DNA from 2 places in the Pantoea sp. PA1 genome. Region 1 is predicted to be linked to the other one. Evidence: predicted binding sites of a transcription regulator. Region 1 holds the regulator's gene; the other holds the start of a gene.
The links. Region 1 encodes PurR, which represses purine synthesis genes. Its sites were predicted from a motif close to CANGCAAACGTTTGCNTG; they were not measured.
Positions count from the first base shown of each region.

Region 2: a site for PurR is predicted at 1,191-1,208, ahead of AC1V0D_RS11090 (NCS2 family permease). Genes of this name have one in related genera too.

Region 1 is NZ_JBXGEE010000001.1:975,639-978,763, forward strand. It holds gene punC (purine nucleoside transporter PunC) at 1-445, opposite strand, end outside; gene punR (DNA-binding transcriptional activator PunR) at 552-1,457, shown strand; gene purR (HTH-type transcriptional repressor PurR) at 1,454-2,479, opposite strand; gene cydH (cytochrome bd-I oxidase subunit CydH) at 2,761-2,850, shown strand; gene AC1V0D_RS04830 (C40 family peptidase) at 2,898-3,125, opposite strand, start outside.
Region 2 is NZ_JBXGEE010000002.1:59,202-62,326, forward strand. It holds gene soxR (redox-sensitive transcriptional activator SoxR) at 1-243, shown strand, start outside; gene AC1V0D_RS11085 (glutathione S-transferase family protein) at 283-948, shown strand; gene AC1V0D_RS11090 (NCS2 family permease) at 1,307-2,656, shown strand; gene AC1V0D_RS11095 (Na+/H+ antiporter) at 2,802-3,125, shown strand, end outside.

The sequences.
Region 1 (3,125 bases):
GCAGCGGTGCCAGCGCCGGTGAGAGGGCCACCAGCGGCATGATCGTGGCGAACACTTTGCTGGCGCGCGCCGCCGGATAGCGGTCGATGACCAGCGCCTGCCAGCTTACGGCGGCAGCACAGACGCCTATCGCCTGAATGAAGCGCAGCGCCAGCATCAGAAAGATATCATTCACCCACAGCATACCCGCACAGCCAGCGGCGAACAGTGCCAGCCCGGCCAGCAGCACGGGTTTACGGCCGATGCGATCGGAGAGCGGGCCCCAGAAGAGCTGACCACAGGCGAAGCCGGCCAGAAACAGACTCATGCTGGCGCTGATCAGGCCGGGCGAGGTGCGGAACGTCTCCTGCATCGCGCCAAAGGCGGGCAGGTACATATCGGTGGCTAAAAAGCCCAGCATGCTGAGCAGAGCGAGGTAGGGCATAAATCCTATATTCGACAACATCAGATTCTCATTTTGCAGGGTAAACGCGGCAGAGTGTAAAAGGTGCGTTTGCGGCTGTGAAACGGTAATATTTGCCGGTTGCTGTTAAAATTTTTGAAGGCAGATTATGTGGTCAGAGTATGCACTGGAAGTGGTTGACGCGGTTGCACGCGGGGGCAGTTTCAGCGCCGCCGCGCAGGAGTTACATCGGGTGCCGTCTGCCATCAGCTATACGGTTCGCCAGCTGGAAACCTGGCTGGCGGTGCCGCTGTTTGAGCGTCAGCACCGTGAAGTGGTACTGACCCCGGCGGGGGAGCATTTTGTCAGGGAAGGGCGCAGCGTCATCAAAAAAATGCTCGCAACCCGGCAGCAGTGTCAGCAGCTGGCTAACGGCTGGCGCGGACAGCTAAGCATTGCCGTTGATCGCATCGCCAAACCGCAGCGTACCCGGCAGCTGGTTAACGATTTTTATCGCCACTTTCCGGACATGGAGCTGCACATCAGTTATGAGGTCTTCAACGGGGTCTGGGATGCCCTGGCCGATGGCCGGGTCGATGTCGCGATTGGCGCGACCCAGGCGATACCGGTTGGCGGACGGTTTGCGTTCCGGGATATGGGGAAGCTCAACTGGCGCTGCGTGGTGGCACCCGACCATCCTCTGACGCAGGCGACCCGGATTGATGATGACACGCTGCGTCACTGGCCGTCGCTGGTGCTGGAGGATACGTCACGGGCGCTGCCGCGGCGCATGACGTGGACGCTGGACAATCAGCGCAGGCTGGTGGTGCCGGAATGGCAAACCGGGCTGGAGTGTGTGCAGGCGGGATTGTGCGTGGCGATGGTGCCGGGCCATCTGGCCCGGCCACTGCTCGACAGCGGCGCGCTGGTGGAACTGACGCTGCCGCAGGCGTTTCCGGACAGCCCCTGCTGTGTCAGCTGGGCAGAGGATCGCGCATCACCGGCAACAGGCTGGTTACTCAGCTATCTGGGTGATGCGCAAACGCTTAATCAGGAGTGGTTAAGCGAGGATTAACGGCGATAGTCGCGGAACGGACCATCCGCAACTGAACGGCGTTCAATCAGCGTGGGATGGACTTCAATCGTTTGTGACACTTCGCGCTTGCTGGTGATGCGATCAAGCAGCATATCCAGCGCCTTCTCACCCAGCTGAGCCTTGGGCTGATGGACGGTGGTCAGTGCAGGCGCAAAATAGCGCGCGTTGCGCACATTGTCATAACCGATCACCGAAATGTCCTGCGGAACGCGCAGACCCATCTCGTCAGCGGCGCAAATCGCCCCCATAGCCATGATGTCGCCACCGCAGAACACCGCCGTCGGGCGCTGCTTCTGCGACAGGATCTGCTGCATCGCCTGATAGCCCGACTCCGGCTCAAAGTCACCCTGCACAATCCACTCGGCGCGCGGCTGAATGCCCGCCTCTTCCAGCGCCTTAAGGAAACCGGCATGACGTCCGCCCCCGGTGTTGCGCTCCATCTGACCGGGGATGGCGCCGATGTCGCGGTGGCCGCGCTCAATCAGATAGCGTCCCGCCAGATAGCCACCCTGGAAGGCGTTATCCAGCACCGTATCGGTGAAGTCGGCACGCGACTCGCCCCAGTCCATCACCACCATCGGGATATTGCGGTTCTCTTCCAGCATCTGCAGCAGGTCGTCCGGGTATTCAGAGCACATGACCAGCAGGCCATCGACGCGCTTCTGCGCCATCATGCTGAGGTAGGCGCGCTGTTTTTGCAGATCGTTATGCGCATTCCCCAGAATCAGCGTATAGCCTTTGTCAAAACAGTGATTCTCGACCGCTTCGATAATCTCAGCGAAATAGGGCGCTTCGCTGGAGGTGGCCAGCAGCCCCAGCGTCCGGGTGTGATTCACCTTCAGGCTGCGCGCCACGGCGCTCGGCGAGTAGTGCAGTTCCTTGATCGCCTGCCAGACCGCATCGCGCGTCTCTTCAGCCACGAAGCGGGTTTTATTGATGACGTGCGAAACCGTGGTCGTGGAGACGCCAGCGCGTTTTGCCACATCTTTAATTGTTGCCATGAAAATCGGACTCCAGGACTTATCTAACTGTATGATAAGCGTAGTGTTAAACGTTTGCGTCTGCTCAGGGTATTTTCCGCAAAAATGCCGTGTTATGGCGCATTAAACCGGCGGCCGACGGAGAATAAATGCCTGAAAAAGTGCGCAAACGGAATCAGGGCTGCGCGCGTTGCGCAACAAGGGCGGGATTCTAACAAGGCTGAACGGATAAAACGAGATTTTTACCCACGGCTGTGGGAAAATAGAATAACCACAATGATTACGTGGTTAAAGAGCAACCCATGAGTACCGATCTTAAACTGGCGTTAATGACCACTGTCGGCTGCCTGCTGATGATTGTGGCCTTTAGTTTTACCGCTGTACTGCACTGATAAAAAAGCCGGGACTTCTCTCGGCTTTTTTCTGACACTGCATCAGCTCAGCGAATGGTTTTCGGCGTCATTACACGACGCGCACCTATGTAGTGACGCTGCCAGTAATCTTCCCCTAACGCACTGATCTGAATATCTTTGCCGGTACGCGGTGACTGAATAAACTTGCCGTCACCCAGGTAAACCCCGACGTGATCCGCGGTTCCGCGGCCATTAATGCGGAAGAAGACCAGATCGCCTTTTTCCAGTGACTCACGTTTGATAGGGGCAGCGTC
Region 2 (3,125 bases), on a different contig from region 1:
GCTGACAAACGGATGTCGACACCGGAATGGGATGCGCTGACCCGGCACTGGCGCGAAGAGCTGGATAAGCGCATCGAAACCCTGACCCGCCTGCGCAACGATCTGGATGGATGTATCGGCTGCGGCTGCCTGTCGATGCGCGACTGCCCGCTGCGTAATCCCGGCGACCGGCTGGGCGAGCAGGGGTCGGGTGCGGTGCTGCTGGACCCGGAACAGGATGATAAACATCCGGATGTGGAGTGACGTCTATACTGAGGAGAGGTCAAAACACAGGGAATCATGATGATCACCGTTCACCATCTTGAGCAATCGCGCTCGCAACGCGTATTGTGGCTGCTGGAAGAGCTGGAAGTGCCGTACCAGATTAAACGCTATCAACGCGAACCGACCATGCTGGCCCCGGAGGCGCTGAAAAAGGTGCATCCGCTGGGGAAATCGCCGGTGATTACCGACGGCAACCGGGTTGTGGCCGAGTCGGGAGCCATCCTGGAATACCTGGAAGAGAACTACGATCACACCTTCCGGCTGAAAATCAGTGATGAGGCGTCACGTCTGCAGTGCCGCTATTGGCTGCACTACGCCGAGGGATCGCTGATGCCGCTGCTGGTGATGAAGCTGATCTTCGGGCAGATGGGCAAAGCCCCGGTGCCGTGGCTGCTGCGTCCGGTCGGGGCGGCATTCGGGAAAGGGGTGCAGAAGGCGTATCTGGATAAACAGCTAAAGCCGCACATGAAGATGATTGAACAGCATCTGGCAGCTAACCCCTGGTTTGCCGGTGAGCGCTTCTCCATAGCCGATGTCCAGATGAGCTTTCCGCTGCTGGCACTGGCGCAGCGCGCCGGGCTGGATCAGATGCCCGCCACCCGGAAATGGTTAGAGACCGTACAGCAGCGCGCCGCCTGGCAGCGCGCGATCGCTCAGGGCGGCGAGCTTTCGCTGCCAGGCTGATCCTCTTTTTCGCCCGGCGAGCCGTCTCTCTTCACGGCTTTGCCGGTGCCCCGTCCGTCAGAAACCGCTTTAACTTCAATGCGTCAGCGCGTTGCACTGGCCCCGGCTGCACGCTTTTCCGCCCCGAACCGCGGATCTTTATGCTGAACAATCTCCCTCTGACAGTTGAAACTGTGCCGCCAAACGCCGGATAATCGCCTGCCTTTTTATCCGGCCGCCTTTAGCGACCCACCCTCTGCGGCAAGGTAAACGTTTGCCTGCCGGGTCCGCCCGGTCAGGGTTACCGTCTACCCGCTTATTCCAGGGACAGCGATGGCCGCAGAGCGATCCACACAACAAAAATTTTTGAGGCTCAATTATGTCAACTGAATCACGCCCGGCCAGTGGAAAACTGGACGCCTGGTTCTCGATCTCGGCGCGAGGCAGCAGCGTGCGTCAGGAAATTCTGGCCGGACTCACCACCTTTCTGGCGATGGTTTACTCCGTAATCGTCGTACCGGGGATGCTGGGCAAAGCCGGTTTCTCCCCGACGGCCGTCTTTGTCGCCACCTGTCTGGTCGCCAGCTTTGGTTCTATCCTGATGGGCTTATGGGCCAACCTGCCGATGGCGATTGGCTGCGCGATCTCGTTAACCGCCTTTACCGCATTCAGCCTGGTGCTGGGTCAGCACATCAGCGTGCCGGTCGCGCTGGGCGCGGTGTTCCTGATGGGCCTGCTCTTTACGCTGATCTCCGTCACCGGTATCCGTGCGTGGATCCTGCGCAATCTGCCGATGGGGGTGGCGCACGGCACCGGCGTCGGAATTGGTCTGTTTCTGCTGCTGATTGCGGCGGATGGCGTGGGCCTGGTCGTTAAAAATCCGGCTCCCGGCCTGCCGGTCGCCTTGGGCCACTTCACCACCTTTCCGGTGATGATGACGCTGCTGGGTCTGGCGGCGATTATCGGGCTGGAGAAGCGCCGGGTGCCGGGCGGCATCCTGCTGACGATTATCGCTATTTCACTGCTGGGACTGATCTTTGACCCGGCGGTGACGTATCACGGGCTGTTTGCGCTGCCTGACCTGCGCGATGCGCAGGGACAGTCGCTGCTGTTCAGCCTCGATATCATGGGTGCCCTGCAGCCGGTGGTGCTGCCGAGCGTGCTGGCACTGGTCATGACGGCGGTCTTTGATGCCACCGGCACCATTCGCGCCGTGGCGGGGCAAGCCAATCTGCTGGATAAGCAGGGCCAGATCATCAATGGCGGCCGTGCCCTGACCTCGGACTCTGTCAGCAGCCTGTTCGCCGGTCTGGTCGGCGCGTCGCCGGCGGCAGTCTATATCGAGTCGGCGGCGGGAACGGCGGCGGGCGGTAAAACGGGTCTGACCGCCATTGTGGTCGGCCTGCTGTTCCTGGCCATTCTGTTTATGTCGCCGCTGGCTTACCTGGTACCGGCATACGCCACGGCACCTGCCCTGATGTATGTGGGTCTGCTGATGCTGAGCAACGTGGCAAAAATCGACTTCGCTGATTTTGTTGATGCGATGTCGGGTCTGTTAACGGCGGTGATCATCGTGCTCACCTGCAACATCGTGACCGGCATCATGATTGGGTTTGCCAGCCTGGTGGTGGGCCGTCTCTTCGCGGGCGAATGGCGCAGGCTCAACGTCGGCACCGTCGTGATTGCCGTTGCGCTGGTGGCGTTTTATGCCGGAGGCTGGGCGATCTGACTGCTGAACCGGACGTGTAACAACGCGTCCGGAATTTTTCACTTTTTTCCTCCTCGTCGCACGCGTAGCTGACACCCTTCATCGCCGTTTGTTTTACACTTTATCGCTTAACCAATGACTGAAAGAAACGACGCCTAAGGAAAGCATGGAAATCTTTTTTACTATTCTCATCATGACGCTGGTCGTGTCGCTCTCCGGCGTCGCGGCCCGCATTCTCCCTTTTCAGATCCCGTTACCCCTTGTCCAGATCGCCGCAGGTGCGCTGCTGGCCTGGCCGACGTTTGGTCTGCATGTCGACTTTGACCCGGAACTGTTTCTGGTGCTGTTCATCCCGCCGCTGCTGTTCGCGGATGGCTGGAAGACGCCGATCAGTGAGTTCCTGCATCACGGTCGTGAAATTATCGGCTTAGCGCTGGCGCTGGTGCTGATTACCGTAATTGGTATCGGCTATCTCATCTACTGGATGGTG